DNA from 3 places in the Pontibacter sp. LHS1 genome. Region 2 is predicted to be linked to each of the others. Evidence: riboswitches for the same ligand, from Rfam matches in the RefSeq annotation. Region 2 holds a riboswitch; each other region holds the start of a gene.
The links. Region 2 has a riboswitch for S-adenosylmethionine ahead of AC5FXQ_RS00320 (O-acetylhomoserine aminocarboxypropyltransferase/cysteine synthase family protein). Riboswitches for the same ligand answer to the same signal wherever they lie in the genome.
Positions count from the first base shown of each region.

Region 1: another riboswitch for S-adenosylmethionine. It lies ahead of metH (methionine synthase); the one in region 2 lies ahead of AC5FXQ_RS00320 (O-acetylhomoserine aminocarboxypropyltransferase/cysteine synthase family protein).
Region 3: another riboswitch for S-adenosylmethionine. It lies ahead of AC5FXQ_RS18520 (ATP-grasp domain-containing protein); the one in region 2 lies ahead of AC5FXQ_RS00320 (O-acetylhomoserine aminocarboxypropyltransferase/cysteine synthase family protein).

Region 1 covers NZ_JBZYWF010000003.1:286,500-288,765, reverse strand. Annotated here, with positions in the region: gene metH (methionine synthase) at 1-925, opposite strand, end outside; SAM riboswitch class I at 998-1,107, opposite strand; gene rpmA (50S ribosomal protein L27) at 1,384-1,653, opposite strand; gene rplU (50S ribosomal protein L21) at 1,722-2,030, opposite strand.
Region 2 covers NZ_JBZYWF010000001.1:79,545-81,810, reverse strand. Annotated here, with positions in the region: gene AC5FXQ_RS00325 (SDR family oxidoreductase) at 1-630, opposite strand, end outside; SAM riboswitch class I at 887-989, shown strand; gene AC5FXQ_RS00320 (O-acetylhomoserine aminocarboxypropyltransferase/cysteine synthase family protein) at 1,278-2,266, shown strand, end outside.
Region 3 covers NZ_JBZYWF010000012.1:72,490-74,755, reverse strand. Annotated here, with positions in the region: gene AC5FXQ_RS18525 (LLM class flavin-dependent oxidoreductase) at 1-124, opposite strand, end outside; gene AC5FXQ_RS18520 (ATP-grasp domain-containing protein) at 127-1,110, opposite strand; SAM riboswitch class I at 1,455-1,558, opposite strand; gene yjjX (inosine/xanthosine triphosphatase) at 1,745-2,266, shown strand, end outside.

The sequences.
Region 1 (2,266 bases), on a different contig from region 2:
CACCGAGCACATTCACCAGTCCCTCCTTCAGATACTCCTCCACAATGGCACCCATCTGCTCGGCTGTCTCGTCGTAACCGCCAAAGGCATTCGGCAGACCGGCATTCGGGTAGGCGCTGATGTAACAGTTGGAGATGCGTGACAGCTCCTGGATGTGCGTCTTCAGTTGTCGGGCGCCCAGCGCACAGTTAAAGCCCACGCTCAGGATAGGCGCATGCGATATCGAGTTCCAGAAAGCTTCCACTGTCTGCCCGGACAAGGTACGGCCGCTGGCGTCCGTGATCGTACCGGACACCATAATCGGCAGTTCTTTGCCACCGTCGTTTACATATTGCTGTATCGCAAAAAGGGCTGCTTTACAGTTGAGGGTATCAAACACAGTTTCCACCAATAGCAGATCAGCACCGCCTTCTACGAGACCACGCACCTGCTCGTAATAAGCCTCCACTAATTGGTCGAAGGTGATGGCGCGAAAACCTGGGTTGTTCACATCCGGGGAGAGCGAGGCCGTACGGTTGGTCGGGCCGATGGCGCCTGCTACGAAGCGCTTGTGCGCCGGGTCTTTAGCCTCGGCTTCGTCCGCTGCCTCACGTGCTATCCTTGCCGACTCGTAGTTAAGTTCATAAACTATGTGCTCCAGCTTATAATCCGCCATCGCAATGGTGGTACCGCTAAAGGTGTTGGTCTCGATGATGTCGGCGCCAGCTTCGAGGTACTCGGTATGAATGGCTTTGATTATATCCGGCCGGGTAATGGAGAGCAGGTCATTGTTGCCTTTCAGGTCGGATGGGTGATCCTTGAAACGCTCGCCACGGAAATCGGCTTCGGAGAGCTGGTAGCGCTGGATCATGGTGCCCATGGCGCCGTCGAGCACGAGTACGCGCTCCTGCAGCAAGGTATGGATCGGATGGTGTGATGTGGTCATGGTTGGTGTTCCCCCTCTTGGTTAAGTCTACATACGCGCTTATCAAGAAGGACACCCAAGGAAGGATATACTCTCTTATCTTTTCCCGGCCAAGGTATGGCTGAGAAGGGAATTAGCACCAAGCTGGTACAAGGTTGCTAAGACGTCATCGGGCCCTGTCCCTCGGTCTTTCTTGATAAGAATGCTGTAAAGATACACACTTATCCGAAAAAGGCAAATTTTTGTTGCGCGAGGACAGGATGAAATCGAGAATACATATGAAATCAGGCTTTACAGCCATGTATAAAAGGTATAAAAACAGAAAGGGACACTAAAAGTGTCCCTTTCCTAAAAGAGTTTAATTGTTTTCACTCTATAACTCTTTATAGCTTTTTATACGAAGCCATCATTGCGATAGTTACTAAAAACAAAAGGGCTACCGTTTGGCAGCCCTCTCTTCTCTTTAGTATCGGTCAGAATTAAGCCTCTGCTTCTACTTTAGGTACTACAGAAACGAATGAACGGTTCTTAACACCTTTTTTGAATTGAACTACACCGTCAACCATAGCGAACAGTGTGTGGTCTTTGCCCATACCCACATTCTTACCTGGGTGGTGTGCAGTACCTCTTTGTCTTACAATGATGTTACCAGCGATGATATCCTGGCCACCGTAAATCTTAACGCCAAGTCGTTTAGAATGCGACTCACGACCGTTGTTAGAACTACCAGCTCCTTTTTTGTGTGCCATTTTGTTTAACTATTTACTCAGGGCGATGAAACACCTGAAAAATTCAACGTTTAATTTCTTCTTACTGCTTATCCAATGCTCTCGATCAGGACCTTCGTGAAGTGCTGGCGGTGACCATTCTTCTTGCGGTATCCTTTTCTTCTCTTCTTTTTGAAAACGATCACTTTGTCGCCTTTCACGTTGCCAAGGATCTTTCCAACCACTTTAACACCGCTAACGAAAGGAGCACCTAAAGTAACAGTGCCGTTATCATCAGTAAGAAGAACATTGGTGAACTCCACGGCGTCACCATCATTGCCGGAAAGCTTGTTAGCGTAGATGAACCTTCCGGCCTCTACTTTGGTCTGTTGACCTGCGATTTCTACAATTGCGTACATCAGCTTCAATGTATGATTTAAAAAATTTTAAGTCTGCAAAATTAGCAGTCTAAAAATTAATATGCAAATCATTGTTCCTTAATTCCTTCTGTTTTTCCAGGCCTTATGCACAACCATGTGGATAACGATGTTGAAATCCACATCCCATAATTTTGCACCTTTCCAAAACCTTCATAACACACTAGTCTGCAAACCCTTACAGACAACTCCTCCGCCCCATGTTTTCCACAAACTGT
Region 2 (2,266 bases):
GGGCCCGCCGATCTCAAAGCGTTTGCCGTAGCAGTCCCCGCGACCCAATACGGCAGTCAGGTAAAACATGACATCACGTATGGCAATGGGTTGGCAGCGTGACTTGAGCCACCGGGGTGTCACCATCACCGGCAGCTTCTCCACCAGGTCGCGGATGATCTCGAAAGAAGCGCTGCCCGACCCGATGATAATGGCCGCCCGCAGTACGGTGAGCGATGCTTTGCCCTGCGCCAGCACATCCTCTACCTGTCGGCGGGAAGTTAGGTGTTTGGATAAATGTGTGTCGTTGGCAATGCCGCTGAGGTAGATTACTTGCTGGGCACTGGTCGTGTTGAGGTAGCTGACAAAATTCGCAGCCGATGCTTCTTCGGCCGCCTCGAAGTCCGCAGAGCCGGAACCCATGGAGTGCACCAGGTAGTAGGCAGCCTCGATATCGCGCGGTAGGTTGCGTAAACTATCCGGCTTGAGCAGGTCTCCTTTGACCACCTGCACCTTGTCCTGCAGACTGTCTGCTATCTCAAAGCGCCTCGGATCCCGGACAAGGCAAACTACCTCGTGCTGTGCCTCTACCAACGCGGGCAGGAGTCGCTTGCCAATATAGCCGTTTGCGCCGGTCAGGAGTATTTTCATCAGGTCTGTCAGATAGTCTCTAGCAGCACAACAGGTATAGCTTCGTATTGTTATGCGCAGGCAATTATACTTATTCAAAGACAGTAAATCAACAGGTATAGGTAGTGGTTATAATAAAGTATATAAGTCACTGATAAGCAGTTCTATAAAATTGCCTTATTCGGTGAAATAAAAATAATTTGAAATAAAAATTTGGATTATTTGAAATGCTGCTCTAAGTTTGCATCATCAAGTCTGATATCCCTTTGTGGGTATCGATTTATAAAGAAGCGTGGAGAGACAGGCTCTGTGAAGCGCTAGCAACCAGCCTCAGGCAAGGTGCTAATTCCTGATTCCGGAAGTTCGGAAGCATATAAATTGATAACGTTATGGAAAAGGGAACCAAGCCAACGCAATTATTTCATTCTTTTTCGGCAGTTAGTCTGCCACAGAACTCTCATGCCTTTGCACATGCTTCTGTCATGTGTAGCCCCATGTGCATGTGTTGTCGCTGCTGTTGCTAGCGCGACCAATCTCCCATTGTATTGCTGCAACTACGTCGAGCCACAGGTATAGCCTGTGAGCAGACTCCTGTAGCCAACTCTTTCTTCTTGTCTTAGAACAAGCTAATCTATTCTATATTTTTCAAAATCTAAAACAGCACGACTATGTCTAATTCACTTCATTTCGAGACACTTCAGTTACACGCAGGCCAGGAAATCGATCCAACCACCCGTTCCCGCGCCGTGCCTATTTACCAGACTTCCTCTTATGTTTTCAAAGATGCTGAGCACGGTGCCAACCTGTTTGCGCTGAAGGAGTTTGGCAATATCTATACCCGCATCATGAACCCAACCACCGATGTCTTTGAGAAGCGCATCGCCGCTTTGGAAGGTGGTGTGGCGGCCGTGGCGGTAGCCTCCGGGCAGGCGGCGCAGTTCATCGCGCTCAACAATATCCTGCAGGCAGGCGACAATTTCGTGTCCTCCAGCTACCTCTACGGCGGCACTTACAACCAGTTCAAAGTCTCTTTTAAAAGGCTAGGTATAGAAGTACGCTTCGCCGACAGCGACGAGCCGGAAAGCTATGCCCAGCTGATCGACGAAAACACGAAAGCGATCTATGTGGAGACGATCGGCAACCCGCGCTTCAACATACCTGACTTTGATGCGATTGCTGCAGTAGCTAAGGCACATGATATTCCGCTGGTGGTGGACAATACCTTCGGGGCAGGCGGTTACCTGATCAGGCCAATCGAGCATGGTGCCAATGTGGTAGTGGAGTCGGCCACCAAATGGATCGGCGGCCACGGTACCAGCATTGGCGGTGTGATTGTGGATGGTGGTAATTTTAACTGGGGCAATGGCAAGTTTCCGCAGTTTTCAGAGCCATCCGAGGGCTACCACGGACTCAACTTCTGGGAGGTTTTCGGCACCGACGGACCTTTTGGCAACATCGCCTTCTCCATCAGAGCACGGGTAGAAGGCCTGCGTGACTTCGGCCCGGCACTGAGTCCCTTCAACTCTTTCCTGCTGCTGCAGGGCTTGGAGACACTCTCGCTGCGGGTGGACCGCACAGTGCAGAATGCGCAGGCACTGGCCGAGTGGCTGGAGCAGCACGAGCAGGTAGAAAGCGTGAACTACCCGGGACTTCCGTC
Region 3 (2,266 bases), on a different contig from region 2:
TGTAGCCCCAGTCCTCGCTGCGTTGCGCCAGTTTCTTCACATAGTCCCAGTTGGGGGCCATGTTCTCGTTTTCGACGTTGCGTAGCCAGCCGCCGAAAACAGGTAACCAATATCCGAATTGCATGCTTATACCTCCTCTCTTTTAAGCTGTGCCTTTTTCTCCAGGAAATCCACCAGGTGGACATGTGGGTTAAAACCAATCACGTTCACGGCATCCGCCACGAAGTTCGACAGTGCGTTCACGTCGTAGTAGTAGATCTGTCCGTCGCGGTCGTCGATGGTATATTCAATACCGCCCACGTCTATACCTGCCTCCTGCACAATGCGCTCGATGGCATCGATTACCTCCTGCTCCGGTGTGAAGGCTTCCACGCGCATGCCATTCTTAGGTGCATCAATAGCGCAGGCGTTGCGTACCAGCTCTTTGCCCGATGTGGTCTGGCAGATGTCGGCAGGGCAGAGGTTGAAGCTCTCGCCGGAGGTGTATACCTTGATGGCGTACAGGTATTTGCCACCCAAGGTCTCTACTCGGTTAATATGTCCGCCACGGGCAGGTATAAACTCCTGCACCAGTGCGGTGTGGTCAATGCCCAGCTGTACCTGACCGGTGGTCACGGCCAGTGCCAGTTCCTCAGGAGAATCGTAACGCACAATACCGGCACCGCTGCCGCCAATATTGGCCTTCACTACAATCGGGTAGCGCAGACCTTCTGCGGCCTTCACTGCCTGTGAGGCGTGGTTGATCACACGTGATTTTGGATAAGGCAGACCCAGCTTTTCCAGCAAAGTCAGCTGCAGTGCTTTAGATGTTTCGTAGAGAAAGGCTTTGTGGCCGTTGATTACGGTCACGCCTTTTGCCTCGAGGTGCGCGAGCAGGTTCAGGGTATAGAAAATGCCCTGCTCGTTGTTGCGCAGGTAAGCCGACGGGCTCATGCGGTTGAAAACCAGACTGTAGCTCGCTTCCGGCGAAGCCAGATCATAAGTATGGGCCGCCGCATCCTGGCGCTCATAGGGTATACCGCGTGCTTCCAGCTCGTTGAACAGCGGACGGAACCACTCCTGGTGTTCGTGGAAAATAGCTATGGGTCTGTTTGATGAATATGCTGACATAAGTATGTATAGATTAAAAATTGTTTACAAAAAGATACAGTGCACCCTGCTCAGACAAGGTGAGGAATAGGTGGAGACACAGGGAAGTAATGCCCGGGGAAAATGGGTATGACAAAGCAGGGCCCGGCATGCAACAGGTGCATAGAGCGAAGCTATCCCTGTGTGCTGCCCAGGGAGGTGTTAAATCCTAAAATTTAAGGTAGTAGGAGCCTGTGCAGCTGGTTTAGCAACAACAGCAACAACAGGTATGAAAAGCAAATGAAAATGATGAACCGAATGAGGTGGAATTGCTTCGGTTGATAATTGAACCAGTAAGGATGTTCGCTGAAATTTTCATTTTTAAAAATTTATATCCCCTAAATGCTTTAGGCAGGAATTAGCACCTGGTGTGGTTCACTGGTTGCTAGAAGTTCACAGAGCCTGTTCTCTCCCTTCTTCTTTATAAATCAAATACGGTGTAGGTATTATGACTTTACGGATGCAAAGTTGGGGGCTGAATTTTGCAATTCCAAATTATTGATAAAAAAAGTGTAGGTACATTGATTTTAGTGATACCTGTGCCTATTTCTGCCGAATGGTTTTTACTTCTGCAGTGGCTTCACTTCCTTTGTAGCCGAGCAAGTTGATATACCTGATGAGCAAAATTGAGCAAACCATTGTCGTTTCTTCACGCAACCCCGTCAAAGTAGAAGCTGCCCTCGGGGGCTTCCGCAAAATGTTTCCTGATGTGCACTTCGAGGCTATACCTGTGTCGGTGCCTTCTGGCGTAGCCGATCAACCCATGACAGACCAGGAGACCCTGACCGGTGCCCTGAACAGAGTGCACAATGCACAAGCAGCACATCCGGAGGCTGATTACTGGATAGGTATAGAAGGCGGTGTGGAGACGCACGACGAAGAACTGGCTGCTTTTGCCTGGGTGGTGGTGCGGTCGGCCACAGGTATAGGCAAGGCCAGATCCGCTTCTTTTTACCTGCCGGGTATTGTAGCCGACCTGGTGGGGCAGGGGATGGAACTGGGCGCAGCGGACGATCTGGTGTTCAACAAATCCAACTCAAAGCAGGCATCCGGCGCCATCGGGCTGCTCACCGACAATGCGGTCGACAGGGCGCAGCTATACGAGCAGGCCGTCGCACTGGCGCTGGTGCGCTTCAAG